One region of the Desulfitobacterium sp. LBE genome, then DNA from elsewhere that is predicted to be linked to it. Evidence: riboswitches for the same ligand, from Rfam matches in the RefSeq annotation. Region 1 holds a riboswitch; the other holds the start of a gene.
The links. Region 1 has a riboswitch for S-adenosylmethionine ahead of DESLBE_RS09900 (homoserine dehydrogenase). Riboswitches for the same ligand answer to the same signal wherever they lie in the genome.

Region 1 (3,412 bases):
TTTGTTCGGGATCGGTGACCAGCATTGCCGAGTAAGTCGGTTCCTCCACACCGGGCTCCCTAAAAGAAGCACTTAAAGGAAAGATATCAAAATTCAAGAACAAGATACAGAATACCACCCCCAGGAAAAAAAGGGTGCCGCGAATAATTCTTCGTTTCTTGATAACGCTCCCTCCTTAATCTGTTTCTAATCGAATTACACCATACCATTATTTACCATATTCTTAGAATTGATTCTCTGTTGCTGTTTCTCAATCCTTCTTTTAGCAAGGATATGCCAAATTGCTTTAGGAATCGTGCCGATAAAAAGGAAATCATCAAAAAGCGAACCGGCCTGAACCAGTTCGCTTTAATTCCACTATACATTTTAAGAAACTCAACATTGAGCCTGCTTTACTTAACGAGCAGCATTTCCTATGCTGCGCTCTACAACTACTTTCTTCGCGATCTCAACAATATCGGACAAAACGGCTCCCCCTGTGGCCAATCCACCAGCGCCAGGCCCCTTCCAAAAAAGATCACCCACCAACTGCGTTTCCAGTGATAAGCCATTATCCACACCGGAGACGTGACTGAGAATTGCTTCCCCCGATAACCACTGCACACCCACTTTAGCCATAATTCCTTCCCGTTTTTTTTCCGGCTCTGACGAAGAGTGCTCAATGATGGCTGCCTCGGCAACTAATTTAGGCACCCGCCCCTGTTCTTTTTGCTCCGCGACCTCTTCCGGCGTCAGCCTTTGGATTCCATTAATCTCCACCTCTTCAAGAGGAATATTCAGCTCAAAGCATTCCCGGCAGAGAATAACAAGTTTACACGCCGCGTCCAAACCGGTTACATCCATAGTCGGATCACTTTCCGCATAACCAGCCTCTTGCGCTTCGCGCAATGCCTCCTCATAGCCTTTTCCAGACTCCGCCATTTGAGTCAGAATATAATTAGTGGTCCCATTTAAAATGCCACAAATTTTCTTCACCTGGTCTCCGGCCAGCCCATATTGAATGGTTCTAAGGATCGGAATCCCTCCTAAGACGCTCCCTTCATAAAGCAGGCAGATTCCTTTACGCTGGGCTATTTCTTGCAACTCCGCGCCATGAAGAGCCAGTAAGAGCTTATTGGCTGTCACTACATGCTTTCCTTTAGCCAGCGCCTCTTTGATAAAGGAATAAGTGGGATGCTCACCACCCATAACTTCCACTACTACCTCAATCTCCGGGTCATCGAGAATATCCTGGGGTTTCTGGGTTAGAACAACACCCTCAATCGCCCGCTCTTTACTTATATCTTGAACAAGGGCCTTGCTTACAACCAATGTGGCCCCCAGTTTGCGAAGAATCTTGTTTGAATGGAGCAGTATTCCTTTTATCACCCCTTGGCCCACATTCCCACACCCTAATAGACCAATATTCACTGTATTTTCCTTCATCTCTTTGTTCCTCCCCTTCATCGGTCCTTGACGTTGCCTGCAATATTATGGCAAGAGCATATAAAAAGCCCTTCCCTATTCCAGGAAGAGCTTATGTGTCATATTTTGCTCATCTTCCAGGAATAATCCTGCTGGAATTAGCACCACTGCCATATAGGCCGGTTGCCGGGTTTCATCGGGCCAGTCCCTCCACCACTCTGGATGAGAAGTATTCAATTTTTCATTATTATATGACAGTAAACAAAGTAATGTCAATAGAGCAGATTGATATATTACAGAATAATGTAATCCCTTCACTATAGAACTCTGAAGCAGTGCTACAGAATTTGTATTCCTTCGTTTAGACTGCCGCTTCGAAAACCCTCTAAATCCAGAGTAACATAGGTAAACCCTAATTCCTTGAGGGGCTTGACAATAGTATCGTGGTCCAATTCCATAAGTTTTAAAAAATCCTTTTTAGGAATTTCCAATCGGGCCATATCCTGATGATAACGCACTCTTAAATTTGCAAATCCCAGTTCTTTAAGTAAAGCTTCCGCTTGCTCTACGCGCCGAAGCTTTTCGATCGTGATCTCCTCTCCGTAGGGAAAGCGAGAAGATAGACAAGGGCTGGAGGGCTTATCCCAAGTTGAAAGTCCCATCTTCTTGGACAATTGACGAATCTCTTCTTTGTTTAAGCCCGCTTCCTGCAGCGGACTCCTGATCCCCAAAGCTCTGGCTGCCTGCATGCCGGGGCGGTAATCCTTAAGATCGTCGGCATTGCTCCCGTCAAGAACCCAATTGATCTTCTTCTCTTGGGCAATGCCTAACAGCTTTGTAAACAGCTCATTTTTACAATGAAAACAACGATTCTGGGCGTTCTTTACAAACTCCTCTTTGCCCATTTCTTCAGTTTCGATGACCAAAAACTTTGCCCCAAACTCTTTGGCCTGCTGCAAAGCATTGTTATAATCGGCTGAAGGCATAGTTTCCGAAGCACCGATGACAGCAAGACAGTGATCCCCCAAGGTTTCATGAGCTACTTTTAAGAGAAAGGTGCTGTCCACCCCACCCGAAAAAGCCACCACAACCGCTTCCATTTCTTTGATAATTTGCTTTAAGTGATTCAGCTTTGCCTGCATGATTTACCTCCAGATTACTCAAGCTTAATTAACTTTCACGCTTCAATCGATTATGCTTTAGAATTATCGCTAAAATAGTAGTTTCTCAGTTTCTCCATTTTTCGAGAATATTCCTCTTGAGTCAAGATTCCTTGCCTGACTAATTCCGAAAGCACTTTCGTATAGCGTTCTAATTCTTTCATCTTTTTACTTGAAACCTTCTTTTGATTGTAAAACTGTATGACTTCTTCTAACTCATGATTATCCAGCACACCGATAGCTTGCAACTTAACCAAGCTTAACTCGCCTTCCTCATTAACCGCAACGTTATTGGCGTTTTTGATCAATGGCTGTATAGCCAGCCTTACGGCAAGAAATATAATAATGAAAAGTAATATCGAATATACAAGGATTCCCTCTATTGTCATAGCTCCCCTCCGCGAGTTAAATTAATCAGTTACTCACCAATCTTGTTCCCAGTGTAAACAGTTCAAGGCTGGATTCCTGCTTAGCTCCGCTTAACTAAGGTATTCTCAAAAAGCATAGAATTTTCCTCTTTTCAGAATGAAGTATATTTAGGACATAAAAAATTCACTTGCAAAGCCCATAGGAATAATATAATATTATAAACATCTTAGCAGGCTTAAAGCGAATTAAATATGGACTTATGTCAAAGCTCTTATCAAGAGAGGCGGAGGGACTGGCCCCATGAAGCCCGGCAACCTACATATGTGAGGTGCTAAATCCAGAGAACCATCAGGTTCGAAGATAAGAGGACGTGGAAACAGTTCACGACCTCTTTGGAGGTCGTTTTTGTTAGTTCGAATCTTCTTTGAGGCTCAACAACATGAATAACCTTTGCCAATGTGTTCATACGAGGAGGAATG
Region 2 (3,412 bases), 2.0 Mb from region 1:
TGGTCTCTTCAATGATCTCGTTCAAATCCTTGCCCAAGCGGTTGGCTCCAGCTTCGATCACTTCCCGGTTGACATTCTCCGCAAAGCTCTTTTGCTTCCATTTCTTTTTGACAGATTTAGCGGTCAGGTCGTGAAGGCTCTTGCTGGGACGGAGCAAAGCCGTGGCTGAGACCAGACCTGTCAATTCGTCAATGGTAAACAGGACCTTTTCCACGTTCTCCCGGGGCTCCACATCATGGACCAGACCGTAGCCATGGCTTTCAATAGCCCGGATAAATTCATCCGGCAAGCCTTGGGGGGTGAGGATCTCCCGGGTTTTGCGGCAGTGTTGATCTGGGTACATCTCAAAATCAATATCATGCAATAAGCCGATATTTCCCCAAAGGTCGGGATCTTCCTGATAAAGGGAAGCAAAATGGCGCATCACCGCTTCCACTGTCATGGAGTGACGCAATAGGGTTTCACTTTTTACATACTCGTTGAGAAGCTGCCAAGCAGCCTCCCTATCTTTTGTATAATCCGGCATCCGACATCCTTCTTTCTATCGTGGTATTTGTATTTTATCTATTGCCCAGTTCTTCAAGGTTATAGGGTGTTTCCTGATAGACATAGTAATTGAGCCAATTGGCAAAAAGCAAATTAGAATGCCCTCTCCACTTGACGAGAGGCGTCTTCCTGGGATCATCCCCGGGGTAATAGTTCTGAGGAATGTTGATGGGGAGCTCCAGGGCCATATCCCGATCATATTCCGCTTTCAGGGTATGGGGATCGTATTCGGAATGACCTGTGGCAAAAATCTGCCGGCCACCCTTGGTCCCGATCAGGTAGACTCCGGACTCCTCAGATTCGGAAAGAATCTCCAGCTCCGGCGCCTTGACGATATCTTCCTTTCTGACTTCTGTATGCCGGGAGTGAGGCACATAAAAAACGTCATCAAAACCTCTGAGCAAGCGGACATCCTTGCGGTTTAAGGTATGAGGGAAAACACCGAACATCTTCGCCGGCAAAGGATACTTGGGAACACCAAAGAAGTGGTAAAGCCCGGCCTGGGCTCCCCAGCAAATGAAAAGAGTGGAAAAGACATGGGCTTTACTCCAGTCCATAATCTTCTGCAGCTCCGGCCAAAAATCAACCTCTTCAAAGGGCATCTGCTCGATAGGGGCCCCGGTAATGATCATGCCGTCAAATTTCTGATCTTTGATGCTGTCAAAGGTCTGATAATACTTAATCAGGTATTCTTCCGGGGTATTCTTGGAGTGATGGGTTTCCGGGTAAAGCAGGGTAATATCCACTTGCAAGGGGGAATTCCCTAAGAGCCGGAGAATCTGTGTTTCGGTTACGATCTTATTGGGCATGAGATTGAGAATGACAATACTGAGAGGGCGAATGTCCTGATGCTCGGCACGCCTCTCTTCCATAATAAACACATCCTCTTTGGTGAGTATTTCTGCTGCGGGCAGGCCATCGGGTACATTGATCGGCATAGTATTCTCCCTTCGCTACACTTAGAAAATTCTTCGTTCATTCTGAATGGGTTTGTCTTTAAAATAAAGAAAACCTCTTTCCAAGAAAGAGGGTATCACCAAAAATTCCTCTCTCATCTATCAATGCTTCCATCGCAGGAATTAGCACCGTTGTATTCATCTGAATACCGGTTGCTGGGTTTCATCGGGCCAGTCCCTCCACCACTCTTGATAAGAAATGGGCTGTATTTAGTTGATGACGATGAAAATCGTCATTGGCACTATATTATTACATCTTGGCACTAATGTCAATCTGCTCTATAACAAAATTATTGTAGAGGGATTGTACGAGTCGCGTAGCTTTTCAGCATTTTTCTGAGGCTTTTGCGGCTCCTTTTCAGATCTTTTTCATAACAGAAGACGGCTCTCCCCGGCTAAAGCAGGATGAGAACCGTCTTACTCCTTATTATCCTTAGATATATATTTAGATATATATACTCTGGGCTTAAAGTTTCCCGCCTTCGACAATCAGCTCCTCAGGTTTTACATCGTCCCCGTACACGGGCAGGAGGGTTTTTTCATAAGCTTTCCTTACAAAATCTTCTTTAGCAAGCTCTGCCAGCTCCTGATTGATCCAGTTTAAGAGTTCGGTGTCGCCCTTCTTTACTGCCGGTGCAATGGTGTCCGTGCTGCCTAAAGTAGGTACACCTACGGTGAAGCCCGGATTGGATTTGGCCCAGGCGAGGACTTCCGTATTGTCATGAGCTAAGGCGGCTCCCCGGCCATCTTTTAAGGCTTCAAAGGCTTCCGTGTTTTGATCATATTTAAGAAGTTCCAGATCCGGGTGGTTTTTGGTCAGATAATCCTGAGCCGTGGTTCCTTTATTGACAATAACCTTCTGCCCTTGAAGCTGGTCGATAGAGGTGATCAAGGCTCCGTCAGGTGAGACGATCCCCAGGGCAACTTTCATATAGGGGTTGGCAAAATCCACTTTTTGCTTTCTTTCTTCTGTCACTGTGAAATTAGCCATAATAATGTCGACCTTGTTGGATTCCAGATAAGGTACTCTGTTGGCAGCCTCCACCAATACGAACTCTACCTTGGATTCGTCCCCTAAAAGGTCTTTGGCGAAGCGTCTGGCGATTTCCACATCAAAGCCTTGATTCTGGCCATTGGCATCTACATAACCAAAGGGCGGCTTATCGCTGAACACCCCAATCCGCAGGGTTCCCCGCTGCTTGATTTCTTCCAGGGAGCCTGCTGGGGAGGCGTTGTTGGCATTATTGGCTTGGTCGCCGCCTGTCTGGCCGCACCCCACAAGTCCGCCCAAGAGCAACGCTCCGGCCAGAACGAGGGCCAGGGATCTGATCATCTTTTTCATCTTTTCTCTCAACCTTTCTTCTCTTCTTTTTGGGATATTTTTATAGCTTTCCTTTGGCTCTAGTTGCCCGGCACTGTGAAAACCTATGGAACGCTGCGGAAGGCTGCAGTATTGCTGCACCCGCCTGGCGCACCGGCACTAATATTGAAATATATTAAGAAATTGCTTCGCCCGCTCGGTGCGTGGGTTATTGAAGAACTCCTGGGGACCGGCAATTTCACAAATAGTACCTGAATCCATGAAGACGACCCGGTCGGCGACGGCTTGGGCAAAGCCCATCTCATGAGTGACAATGATCATGGTCATTCCCTGTTTGGCCAGGCCCAGCATCACGTCAAGAACTTCCCGGACCATTTCCGGATCAAGGGATGCTGTCACCTCATCAAAAAGCATGATCTCCGGATTCATGCATAAGGCTCTGACGATAGCGATTCTTTGCTTCTGGCCTCCGGATAGCTCCCTTGGCCAAGCGTCCATTCTATCGAATAACCCCACTCTTTCCAAAAGGGCCTTGGCTTGCTCCATGACTTGGCTGCGCTCCCTGTTCTGTACCTTTGCAGGCCCCAGG

Region 2: it holds a riboswitch for S-adenosylmethionine, as region 1 does, so the genes downstream of both, metA (homoserine O-succinyltransferase) here and DESLBE_RS09900 (homoserine dehydrogenase) in region 1, are expected to answer to the same signal.

What each region holds. Positions count from the first base shown of each region.
Region 1 is NZ_VLKD01000001.1:2,086,186-2,089,597, forward strand. Features, by position in the region: gene DESLBE_RS09895 (DUF4652 domain-containing protein) at 1-49, opposite strand, end outside; gene DESLBE_RS09900 (homoserine dehydrogenase) at 397-1,425, opposite strand; SAM riboswitch class I at 1,532-1,633, opposite strand; gene larE (ATP-dependent sacrificial sulfur transferase LarE) at 1,743-2,546, opposite strand; gene DESLBE_RS09910 (hypothetical protein) at 2,597-2,953, opposite strand; SAM riboswitch class I at 3,202-3,300, shown strand; gene DESLBE_RS09915 (aminotransferase class I/II-fold pyridoxal phosphate-dependent enzyme) at 3,410-3,412, shown strand, end outside.
Region 2 is NZ_VLKD01000001.1:4,088,517-4,091,928, reverse strand. Features, by position in the region: gene DESLBE_RS19320 (HDIG domain-containing metalloprotein) at 1-526, opposite strand, end outside; gene metA (homoserine O-succinyltransferase) at 561-1,484, opposite strand; SAM riboswitch class I at 1,595-1,701, opposite strand; gene DESLBE_RS19310 (cysteine ABC transporter substrate-binding protein) at 1,969-2,844, opposite strand; gene DESLBE_RS19305 (amino acid ABC transporter ATP-binding protein) at 2,983-3,412, opposite strand, start outside.